Regions from separate parts of the Pseudoalteromonas sp. NEC-BIFX-2020_015 genome, predicted to be linked through region 1. Evidence: predicted binding sites of a transcription regulator. Region 1 holds the regulator's gene; each other region holds the start of a gene.
The links. The regulator sigma-54, encoded in region 1, starts transcription at its own class of promoters, with help from an activator protein. The targets are predictions, from matches to a motif close to GTTGGCACGNNNNTNGNNT.

Region 2: the regulator sigma-54 is predicted to act here: its motif matches at 2,401-2,419, upstream of HH219_RS11895 (PspA/IM30 family protein).
Region 3: the regulator sigma-54 is predicted to act here: its motif matches at 1,428-1,446, upstream of HH219_RS07675 (LPP20 family lipoprotein).

The regions. Positions count from the first base shown of each region.
Region 1 is NZ_JABCJL010000024.1:25,994-30,167, reverse strand. It holds gene lptB (LPS export ABC transporter ATP-binding protein) at 1-689, shown strand, start outside; gene HH219_RS16225 (RNA polymerase factor sigma-54) at 756-2,252, shown strand; gene hpf (ribosome hibernation promoting factor) at 2,282-2,569, shown strand; gene HH219_RS16215 (PTS sugar transporter subunit IIA) at 2,574-3,026, shown strand; gene rapZ (RNase adapter RapZ) at 3,047-3,889, shown strand; gene HH219_RS16205 (HPr family phosphocarrier protein) at 3,904-4,174, shown strand, end outside.
Region 2 is NZ_JABCJL010000014.1:20,748-24,921, reverse strand. It holds gene HH219_RS11915 (DUF2333 family protein) at 1-520, opposite strand, end outside; gene HH219_RS11910 (copper chaperone PCu(A)C) at 529-1,047, opposite strand; gene HH219_RS11905 (hypothetical protein) at 1,136-1,459, opposite strand; gene HH219_RS11900 (PspC domain-containing protein) at 1,469-1,675, opposite strand; gene HH219_RS11895 (PspA/IM30 family protein) at 1,686-2,360, opposite strand; gene dusA (tRNA dihydrouridine(20/20a) synthase DusA) at 2,613-3,572, opposite strand; gene HH219_RS11885 (MarC family protein) at 3,690-4,174, opposite strand, start outside.
Region 3 is NZ_JABCJL010000008.1:16,767-20,940, forward strand. It holds gene HH219_RS07665 (LysR substrate-binding domain-containing protein) at 1-144, shown strand, start outside; gene HH219_RS07670 (flagellar assembly protein FlgT) at 128-1,321, opposite strand; gene HH219_RS07675 (LPP20 family lipoprotein) at 1,488-1,946, shown strand; gene flgN (flagellar export chaperone FlgN) at 2,096-2,527, opposite strand; gene flgM (flagellar biosynthesis anti-sigma factor FlgM) at 2,520-2,837, opposite strand; gene flgA (flagellar basal body P-ring formation chaperone FlgA) at 2,916-3,623, opposite strand; gene HH219_RS07695 (chemotaxis protein) at 3,765-4,174, shown strand, end outside.

The sequences.
Region 1 (4,174 bases):
ATAAAGGCCGCCAAGTAGTAAAAAATGTAGGCTTAGAAGTCAGCGCTGGCAGCATTGTTGGCTTACTTGGCCCTAATGGCGCAGGCAAAACCACCACTTTTTACATGATTGTAGGATTAGTGCCAAGCGACAAAGGTCAAATAAGCATAGATGATAACGACATCACCTTATTGCCAATGCACAGCCGTGCACGTTTAGGGATTGGCTATTTACCGCAAGAATCTTCGATATTTCGCAAACTGACCGTTTACCAAAACCTGATGGCGATACTCGAAACCCGTAAAGAGCTAAATAAACAAGCTCGTGAAGAAGCGCTTGATGGCTTACTTGATGAATTTAGCATTCAGCACATCCGTGATAGTCAAGGTATGGCATTATCTGGTGGTGAACGCCGTCGCGTTGAAATTGCTCGCGCTTTAGCCGCAAACCCTAAATTTATCCTGTTAGATGAGCCTTTTGCTGGCGTTGATCCTATTTCGGTGTTAGATATAAAGAAGATTATTGAACATCTTAAAAACCGTGGGATAGGCGTACTTATTACCGACCACAATGTACGAGAAACCCTTGATGTTTGTGAAAAAGCCTACATAGTTTCTCATGGGGAGTTAATTGCATCAGGCACTCCTGAGCATGTACTTGCCGACCAAACAGTCCGCGACGTTTATTTGGGTGAGCAATTTAGGCTATAAAGCCACGCCCGGCTAAGGTTCTGCTAGACTTAATTATGACAACAATAAAAGGATTGTTAGAGATACATGAGGCAATCACTCCAGCTGCGCATGGGCCAGCAACTTACAATGACACCACAACTACAACAAGCTATTCGTTTGTTGCAGTTGAGCACATTAGATCTTCAACAAGAGATCCAAGAAGCACTAGATAGCAATCCATTACTTGAGGTCGATGAAAATGACTTTGGTGATGAATCAGGTGGTAAGAACGAACAAAAACAAGATACTGATGATCAAACTGTCAGTGCCTCTGCTGATGACACGCCAAGTGAATACGAACAAGAAAGCAGTGAAGCGCTAGCAAAAGATACCGTAAGCGACGAAATGGCGATGGATGTTACATGGGATGAATACATGAGCGCCGCACCAAGCTCTTCATCAGGGCCAATGCCTGAAGATGAATCTATTTATCAAGGCGCTTCATCTGAAACCCTCCACGATCACCTTATGTGGCAACTACAGCTGACACATTTTAGTCCGACTGACGAAGCTATCGCGATAGCCATTGTCGAAGCGGTTGATGACTCAGGTATTCTTACATTAAGCTGTGAAGACATTGCTGAAAGCCTAAACAAAGGTAATAACGAAGAAGAAATTGAACTTGATGAAGTTCAAGCGGTATTAAAGCGTATTCAGTTATTTGATCCGGTCGGTATTGCTGCACGCAGCCTACCTGAATGTTTATGTATTCAGCTAAATCAATTTGATCCTGCAACGCCTTGGATTAGCGAAACAAAAATGATTTTAACTGATCATATCGATTTATTAGCTAGTCGCGACTATCGTACTTTGATGAAAAAGACTAAGCTAAAGGAAGATGAACTAAAAGAAGTAATGACACTCATCCACAGCCTTAATCCAAAGCCTGCGGATACCATAGTTCGAGAAGAGTCAGAGTACGTTATTCCCGACGTGTCAGTGAAAAAAATTAAAGGCCGCTGGGTGGTAGAGCTCAACCCTGATAGCATGCCAAAAATTAGAGTTAACAGCCAATATGCGGCGATGTCGCGCTCTGTAAAATCGAGCACTGACAGCCAATTTATTCGCTCTCATTTACAAGAAGCTAAATGGTTTATAAAAAGCCTAGAAAGTCGTAATGACACATTACTCAAAGTAACGAACTGCATTGTTAAACAGCAGCAAGGTTTTTTTGAGCATGGCCCCGAGGCTATGCGACCTATGGTATTAAACGATGTTGCTGAAATGGTTGAAATGCATGAATCAACAATCTCCCGGGTAACAACCCAGAAGTACATGCATACACCACGTGGTATTTTTGAGTTAAAGTATTTTTTCTCAAGCCATGTCAGTACCGAAAATGGCGGAGAATGCTCATCGACAGCAATTCGTGCACTCATAAAAAAATTGATTGCAGCAGAAAACTCAGCTAAACCATTGAGTGATAGTAAAATTGCAGATATATTGGCAGAGCAAGGTATCAAAGTAGCTAGACGAACAATAGCAAAGTACCGTGAATCGCTAGCTATTCCACCGTCAAATCAACGTAAAAGCTTGATTTAAGGCGTAAAACCACAAGAAGGAAAATGCTTATGCAACTAAATTTAACTGGTCGTCACGTAGAAATTACTGATTCATTAAGAGACTATGTAAACAATAAGTTTGCGAAGCTTGAGAGGCATTTTGATCACATCAACAATGTCCATGTTATTCTTGACGTAGAAAAGCTCAACCAAAAAGCAGAAGCAACATTACATGTCAGTGGCGCAGAGCTATTTGCCTCAACGCAGCACCAGGACATGTATGCCGCGATTGACGGGCTCATCGATAAACTCGACCGTCAAGTTATCAAACACAAAGAGAAGCACGCTCGACACTAACACTATGAAACTAAGTTCACTTACTTGTCAGGACTGCAGTAAAGCTGCGGTCCTTTTTAATAGCAAAAAACGTATCCTCGAATTTATCAGCCAATTGGCTCATGAACGGCTTCCTCACTTATCACAACAAGACATATTGAGTGCTCTATTAAATAGAGAAAAATTAGGTAGTACAGGTATTGGCCGTGGTATCGCGATCCCGCATGGTCGCATGAGTGGCGCACAAGAACCACTCGCTTTAATTTTAGTAAGCGAACAACCAATCAATTTTGATGCCATTGATAATCGCCCCGTCGATATTTTTGTTGCACTCATCGTACCTGATGGTGACAGTGAACTTCATTTAAAGACGTTAGCTACAATTGCTGATAAACTCAACGACAAAGAGTTTTGTAAACAAATACGTAGCGCAAAAACAGACCAAGATCTATATCAAGTCATTGTTGAACAGTCGTAGTTAAAAGAAGGAGAGTTTACATGGAATTAATTATCATCAGTGGGCGCTCAGGGTCAGGTAAATCTGTCGCTTTGCGTGTATTAGAAGACCTTGGCTATTATTGTGTTGATAATATCCCTGTAAACTTATTACCGTCGTTAGTACGCAGTGTATCTGATAACTACGATAAGATTGCCGTCAGTATTGATGTGCGTAACTTACCCAAAGAACAGCAAGAGTTTAATGATATTCTTGAGTATCTTCCGGGGTTTGCAAACCCAACTCTATTTTATCTAGACAGTGACGACCAAACGCTCATTAAGCGCTTTTCTGAAACACGCCGTTTACACCCACTTTCTTTAGATTCACTGCCACTTGATTTAGCCATTAAACAAGAAAAAGTGCTATTAGATGTACTCATTACCCGCGCCGACTTTATTCTTGATACAACCGATTTAAGTGTCCACCAGCTGGCTGAATCAATTCGCGAAAAAATCTTAGGCAAAAAAGATAAAAAACTGATCATTACATTTGAGTCATTTGGTTTTAAGCATGGCATTCCTAAGGGAGCTGATTATGTATTTGATGCGCGCTTTTTACCAAACCCACACTGGGAACCTGAATTAAAGCCACTAACAGGGCTTGATCAACCGGTAAAAGATTATTTAGCGAGTCACAGCATAGTGCAAAAATTCACATGGCAAATTCAAACTTTTATGCAAACATGGTTACCACACCTTGAACGCAATAATCGTAGCTACTTAACAATTGCAATCGGCTGTACCGGTGGACAACATCGTTCAGTGTATTTAGCACAAACCATTGGCGAAAGCTTTGCAATGAGCCATAGTAATGTGAAGATTCGCCATCGCGAACAAGAATAAACGAAGAGAAACCAATGCGTTTAGAAGATACATTTTTAATAGAAAATAAGCTTGGTTTACACGCCCGTGCAGCCAGTGTATTAGCGCAACTAGCCGTGCAGTTCGATGCCAGTATTACGCTTCATCAAGATAACAAAAAAGCCGCTGGAGATAGCGTATTAGGCTTAATGTTACTTGAAAGTAGCCAAGGAAAAGAAGTAAAAGTAGTGTGCGAAGGCCCCGATGCAGAACCCGCACTAGCGGCAATAGGGCAACTTATTGCACAGAAATTTAACGAGCAAGAAT
Region 2 (4,174 bases), on a different contig from region 1:
GAGAATAAAACTGGCTTTCACGCGCATTTTGATCTGCAATTTGTGAACGGTAGACCAATAAAAAGTCGATCCCTTTTTGGTATTCGCTTTCTGCGCTTGGCCATGCCCACGCTTCAGAGCTAATATTAAATTGTGGTTGCGCTTTTTTTAATGCTTCATGCTCTGTTGATTGTGACTGCGAACGACTAAAATCTTTACGCATTGAGAGCGCTAAATCGCGGCTCATTTCTAATGCACCATACTCCCACGCTGGCATATTATCCATAAGCACACTCGGCGGCATCATATCATTCGATAAATACCCACCTGACTTATTTAATAATGTACTTGTAACTTCAATTAATGACGTTGTGGTTGTATAACCTGTAACAAACTTTTCACCACGTTGTTGTGCTTGCTGCTTTGCGTGTGTAATTATGTCAATACGGGCTGGTTCAACGCTCCAATAAACTGCCGTCGCATAAAATAAAATAAACACGAGTATCAGCGCACTGATAATTTTCCCTTTGTGTTGTGACATTTAACCTCCTAATGATGCATATGGTGTTGTTTAGACTGCTCAGCTTGTTCTGCTTGGCTCTCTAACGAAACCACTTTTGCCTGAGTAAAAACACGGTTACCGTCGCTAAAATATAGCGTGAGTTTAAGTTCTTGCCCTACTTTTAATGGCTCTTTTGGTTCAAATACCATTAAATGATAACCGCCCGGTTTAAAGTCGATTTGTGAATGAGCTTTAATTTTTAATGAATCTACTTTATTCATTTTCATCATACCATTAACGTGTTGGTGCTCATGAACTTCTACGCGGCCTAAATTTTCAATACTCGCCTTGGTGAGTGTTACTGCGTTATCGCCCTGATTAACCAAGTTCAAATAACCGACACTCGATTTACTCGCAGGTAGAAAAACCCTTACTTGTGCGTTATTTACAACAATATGACTGTCAGTATCGTGATGGTGTTCTGCATGTGCAATAACAGGTGAGGTGTATAGGCTAATCCCTAAAAGAGCACTAGAGAGTGCTGTAAGTAATGGCTTAAGAGTCATTTCAATCCTTGTTACGATAATCATTTTATTGACTAAATTTAGCATAATTGTGAAAAAATAGTCAGTAAAATTAGTATTTAGATGGTTGTTAGGCCACCTTTTTATTATCAGAAACAAGCCAACATAAAAATGCAATGAGTAGTAACGGCCAAGCAATCATTAATGAACCAAATAATAACGCAATGAGCAATCCTAAAGAGACTGCAATACCAGCACCTAACAGCCCCACACCAACCAATGCGATACATACAATAACTGCTAGCACGGCTAAAAGTGCGCCTACGAGCTCAATACCTATCCAGCTGAGATCGGTGAACCATAGCGGTAATTGCCATGAATCAAACTGCATAATCTCAAATGGACTTGATGTCATAAGTAACAAAATTAATAGACAAACTGCAACAATCTTCATGGCACTCTCCTAATATACTTTACTTTCTAAGCAACAATGGGCAATTAAATAACCTGCACCTATGACTAATGGAAACTGAATAAGCATTAAGATAGTAACCAATCGAGTAACCCACACAGGTAGATCTAATCGTTGTGCTAACCCACTACATACTCCTGATATTTTTTTATTTAATGGGTCTTTATACCAACGTTTTTGACTATTATAAGTATTCATAACAACACTCCTAAGCTGACTTTTTAACTTTAATTTTTAACGCTGCAAGCTCTTGCTCTAGTGCATCATTTTTAACTAAAGCATCAATTTGATCGGCTGTTGTATTTTGATTAGCCGAATCAGTGATTTCATAAGCCTCAACCTGCGCTTCAATCGCATCAACACGACGCTCAATAACATCAAAGCGTGAAAGTGCATGCGCTACTTTTTCACTGTTTAATTGATGATTTACACGCACTCTGGCATTCACCACGTTATGTACTTGCAGCAAGCTTCTTTGCTTTGCTTTAGCCGCGCCAAGCTTTTCTTGCAAACGCTGAGCGTCATCTTGCAATTTTTCTAGCGAGTCGGTCAGTTTAACTAACTCAGGCTCAATTGCCGCTAAATCAGACGCTACTCGCTGCTTTTCTTTGAGAGCCGCAGCCGCCAAATCATCACGGCCTTTACTTACCGCGATTTCCGCTTTTTCCTGCCATTGTGTAATACTGTTTTGTTTTTCTGTCTGCTGACGTCTCAATACTTTTTCTTCACACAAAATTGCCGCAGCAGTTGCTCGGCACTCACCAAGCGCTTGCTGCATTTCTTGAATAAGCAAGTTTAAGAGCTTTTGCGGATCTTCTGCTTTATCTAGCGCAGCTACTATATTTGATTGAATCAGATCACTTACACGATTAACTAAGCCCATGACTTTCTCCTGTTGATTATGGGTGATTACCACTTAATGATTCCAAGACTTGTGCCATGTTATTTAAATAAAATAAAAACCAAATAATATCAAAAGCTTAAATCAAAAAAGAACAATTTAAAATGACTTTAAGCTGAATGTAAAATGGTTAAAAAAACTAAAATAGTTGCTTTTTAACCATAATTTAGGATCAAAAAAAGCCACTAAAAAGTGGCTTTTATAATCTACTAATTACGGTATTAAATTAGTGATTTACTGCGGCACAAAACTTAACGCCTTATCCATCACTGATAAATCAGCTTGTTTTCCGTGGCCATTTTCCGATAAATGACGTCGAAAGCCACGGGCACCAGGCTGGCCCTGAAAAATACCCAGCATATGGCGCGCAATATGCCAAAAGTTGGCCCCTTGCTGCATCTCAGATTCAATATAATCATACATTGAACGCACTACATCATGGCGTGATTGAGTGAAATTACCGTCACCGTAAATCTTTTCATCAACTTCGCTGAGTATAAATGGGTTACTATATGCTTCTCTGCCAATCATAATACCATCAACATGAGCAAGGTGTGCTTGACTGTCAGCAATCGTTTTAACACCACCATTTAAACTTAAATGTAATTGCGGGTAGTCTTTTTTTAGCTGATAAACACGTGGGTAATCAAGTGGCGGTACTTCACGGTTTTCTTTAGGGCTTAAGCCTTTTAACCACGCTTTTCGTGCGTGAATAATAAAATCATCACAACCAACATTATGACTGGCCTCAATTAAAGCACATAAGAATTCATACGAATCTTGCTCATCAATACCTATACGGGTTTTAACTGTAACAGGGATATTAGCCTGCTCTTTCATTGCAGCTACGCAATCAGCAACAAGTTGCGGTTCACCCATTAAACATGCACCAAAACGACCATTTTGAACACGATCTGACGGACAACCCACATTAAGATTAATCTCGTCATAGCCACGCTCTGCGGCTAATTTTGCACACTGAGCAAGTGCTTTAGGATCTGACCCGCCCAACTGTAAAGCAACCGGTCCTTCATGCTCATTGAAATGCAGATAATCACCACGGCCAAATAAAATAGCACCAGTAGTTATCATTTCAGTATACAACACTGTGTGCTTTGTCATTTTACGATGAAAAGTACGGCAATGACGATCAGTCCAATCAAGCATCGGGGCCACAGAAAAGCGTCTATTCAAAGTAAAATCCTCAGGTAATTAATAACAGTTAGAGCTAAATAAAAGCCCCACATTTTACATAAATGCAGAGCTTCCATCAATCTTAAGCATTCAAATCAAAAAACATCGATCACAAACTTATGAAAACACCTGCAACCCGAAGTAATGAGCAATGCCATCTAATATATTCGTAACGGCAACTGATGTAAGAATCAATCCCATGATCCGACTAATAATGCTCGCGCCGCTATCACCTATTAACTTATGAACATGAGTCGCTAGCAATAATAAAACTAACACCACCGCAAGTACTGCAAGCATGACAGCTGAAGTAATTGATTGTTCGACCCATGTATACTCATTATTACGTGTCATAAGCACAGCCCCGAGCATTGCCCCAGGGCTAGCAATTGACGGAATTGCCAAAGGAAATATAGCCGTTGCCGTACTATCTCTCACACTTTTGATTTCGGTTTCAGGCTTACTTTCACCAAAAATCATAGATAGTGCAAACAAAAGTAGGACAATACCACCTGCAATCTGAAAAGCAGACAGTGGAATTTTGATTGCATTTAAAAGCAGCTCTCCCGCCAGAACAAAAAACAACAACACTACTGCAGAAA
Region 3 (4,174 bases), on a different contig from region 1:
TTACCGATATTTCCGCCTCAACAACGTAGCATTGTGCTTGCGAGTCGTAAACATTACCCCCATTTGGCAGGGGTAGATAAATTAGCTCAGTGGCTCAGTGAACACCCAAGCCTTGGCCGACAATTGGTTAAGGCTCTACGTTAATTAACTGTACTACATCATTGATTTGAATGTTGGGTAAAGGTTGCTGATTCACACTGACCGCAACAGCGCTTTGCTGGTATACCTGATTTACTTGTACTGTGTTTAATGTCGTGATCAGGTGCGGCATTTTATTACCCGCAGCATCTGTTAAATAGTTATGGTGGGCAATACTCAATAATTGGCCTTTTTCTAAGCCGTGCGCTTTGCCTAAATTAATAACTAATTTATCGTTTTCAATATGTAAAATCTTACCTTGTGTTTCAAGGCACGCCATTACTGCTTGTATGTCATAACTCGCTGTTTGGTTTATTTCTACTATGCTTTTACCATAATCAGAGCCCCAAAATTTTTCGCTAAATACATCAATAATCTCGGTTTTTTCAAAAGGCCAAATCGCTTGGCTACGATAGCTTTTTTGCCATAATCGCTCATAGGTGGTGCCATCAAATAATGCAAAGTCGACCTTATATGAACGTTGGTATGTTTCATCTTGCCAAAAGGCATAGTCGCTATTAAGTTTGTCGCTATTTGAAATATCGACCATTTGGCTTAATAACACGTACTGCGAATTGCTGCGCGTGGCAATTTCTTCTAGTAGGGCGTTACTGTAATCGTATTGCTGATTAAAAAACTCACCAACGCGAATAGGAAAATTAAAATAGGCGGTGGGCTTAGCGTTCATGGCCGACTTATTTAAAGTCTTATAGAGAGATTCGCTGGTGGCTTTGTCAATGTCAAAAATTTGACCCATCATTGCTTGTTCACGATTGACTAATTGGGTTTGAGTGATCGCAACAAATTTATTAAATTGGCTTGCCGGGCAGTGATCTTGCTTCGGAAAGATATCTAAACGCAACGTAATCGCGAGCTGGTCAGATCTTCGGTCTTCGCTGATCATCTCTATTTTTTGAATTTCACCGTGGCTTTTTATTTTTAACTGATCTTGCATTAGCACGCCGTCAACTAAGGTTTGCATTGACGTAACGCGTGCACCAGAGAACACTAATGCCTGCGTGATCGCATCTTTTATAGCCGCTGACTTAGCGCCGCTAATATCGTTATTTTTAATACTGGCGTGGCCGGTTGATTCGTACCATTGTGCAAATGCATTTACAGAGAAAAAGCTAATGCTTAGCCAGCTAGTGATGATCACTATAATTGATAACACGCGTTTCATTTCCCTAACCCCATACCAAAATTTGCTATTATGAATAACAGAGCAAGGACTGTACCATTTGTTAAATTATAAGTTTTTAAACCCTACTAATTTACTAATTTACTAATTTGGCATTGATCGTGCATTAAACTCACCATTATGACTCTTTAATGATGTGAGAGATGCCATGCGTACTGTAATATTGTTTTGTACTTTAGCAAGCCTGAGCTTAGCTGGCTGTAGTAGTATTTTTGATAAACATGTGGAATATAAGTATGTAGAGCCAGATAACTACCCAATATTAAAAGCAATAGGGTATGCCCCCATAAGCGCTCAACAGGGGGAAAACCAGTCACAACGTTCACTCATGGCAATTAAAGCATCTAAGCTTGAAGCTTACCGTGAGCTTGCTGAGCAAGTGTATGGGCAAAAAATTACCGCTGGTACAACAGTGCAAGGCAGTATTGCGCAAAATGATCGGCTACAAAGTCAAGTTCAAGGGGTGATTAAAGGCGCGCAGGTCGTTAAAACATATGCTGTTGGCGACACCTACGCTACAGAGTTGCATCTTGATATGAAGCGGGTACATGATTTATATATTGGTGAAATTAAGCCAAGAGAAGTTAAAAAAGTAACGTATTACTAAGAGTTTGTTATGCAATGCCCGAGGCGCTATATTTTTATTGATATGTGCTAAGTATGACTTTTTTAAAAGAAATGACGGGCCGCTTTCATTAAAATTTGGATGCAGTAGGGAATGCTTAATATAATCTTAAGTGTTGGTTACGAAGAAGCTTATGCTTTTAGATTTCTAACTAATTCATTATTACCATGAACAGCACTGCCGCCTTGGTCATAAGTCATAGATGTTGGCGCGCCAATTAATATATCTTTCAATTGTCTAACTGTTAAATTTGCTTGATGAGCAGCATGAGCATTAACGTCGTTTTTTTTCTTACAAAACTCTAGTTGCTTTCGGACATTATGAATAAGTTCAGGGAGTTCAGCTGATTGCTCATCATTAGTCGTCATTAAGGTTTTTAGTTCTTTATCGAGCGTTTGAATTTTACTTAAAAAACTAAGCTTCTGTTGGGCAAGATCTTTTAATCCTTCACCACGGCGAGATGCAATGGCTGTTAATTCATCATCTAAAATACTGGCCAATGAGGTTAAGCAATTTAACTGCATTGTGAGCTTAGAGCATATTAAAGAATTATGATCAGCCATACACATCAAACTCAAATGAAGCTATGCTTTTTGCTAACTTTTCAGTATCAACTTGATATTTACCTTCGCTGATTGCTTTTTTCAGCTCTTCAACTTTTTTACTATCAAAGCCAGATGACTGCTGTGTTTTTTCTTGCAGTGATTTAAGCTGCTGAGCTTGAGGTGTTAAGCTAACAGAGTCAGTTGCAGCTTTAGGAGCCGCCGTTTGCACTGCTGTTTGTGAACTATTATTTTGTAAATCAACTTTTTGCTGTTTAGCATTGGCCAACACATTAGCCTGTTGTTGACCTTTATTTACTTGGCTTACCATGATTTTAACCTATACATTACCCAACTGATGCCTAGTTATCGGCATATATGTTAGTTACTTTAGCATAAATATGGAAATTTAAATATTTACCTGCACAGACTCTACACCGTCAACACGGGCATTTAAAATTTTCCCTGATTTTTTATTCTTAACCTTTATCTGCTCTCCTAAAGTACCATCTTCAAGGGCTAAACCTGAAGCTTTAATTTTTAACCCTCGGATCACAGCAAAAATAGTGACGTTGTCGCCTTTGCAAACCATACATATTTGGTTCATAGAAATAGGAAAACCACTGCGTATATTTCGTTTACTACGACTGCCAATCAGTAACTGTGTGTCTTGGAGATGCTGAACTCTAACAAAATGTTTAGGCTTCATAATTAAACTTAAATGATGATCTTGAATAACTTCGCCCCTGGCGAGGTTTTCACTGGCTACCACTACTGCAGAAAGCTCAACGACACGTACGTGAACATATTGGCTCCAGCTATTCGTATCATCACATTTAACTTGAACTGTGACCTGACGATTAAAGGGCGGTTCTGTTGGAATGGTTAGTACAGGTTGACTTTGACAACTGCGATCAGGGATTCTGCTATCCAAGGTGAGTGCGTTAAGTTGGCGAGTTTCTGGGTGCGAAGGGCCTAACTGATCAGCCACATACGAAACCGCAAGTTCTTGTAATTCTTCCTTGCTGTAAGATTGAGCGTATAGAGGTGATACTAGAAATTGGCTAGCAAGAAAATAAAAAACACTGTATCTTCGGCTTTTTTTTAACAAACTCATAATGTTTCGACTATGCTTATTGTTGAAAACAGGGTATATATATTTAGCGTCAAAGAATAGACGCTCCCGCGATGTTATGTAGCTTTAAAGAAGGAAAGCAATTATTGTTCCGTTATTATTCGCTTTCTTTAGGAGATTGAAATGGCAGGCATTTTAGACTCAGTGAACCAACGTACTCAGTTGGTTGGGCAAAACCGCCTTGAATTATTATTATTCAAGCTAAGAGGGCGGCAGCGCTTTGGTATAAACGTGTTTAAAGTGAGAGAAGTACTACAATGCCCTCCTTTAACCAATATGCCAAAATCAAATGCGTATATTCGAGGTGTTGCACATATACGTGGGCAGACAATTTCTGTTATTGATTTATCTATGGCCGTTGGTGGCCCTGCAATCGAAAATATAAAAGATAGTTTTATCATCATTGCTGAATATAACCGCTCCGTTCAAGGGTTTTTAGTGGGTGGTGTTGAACGTATTGTTAATATGAATTGGGAAAAAATAATGCCGCCGCCATCTGGGGCTGGTCGATATTCATATTTAACGGCAGTGAC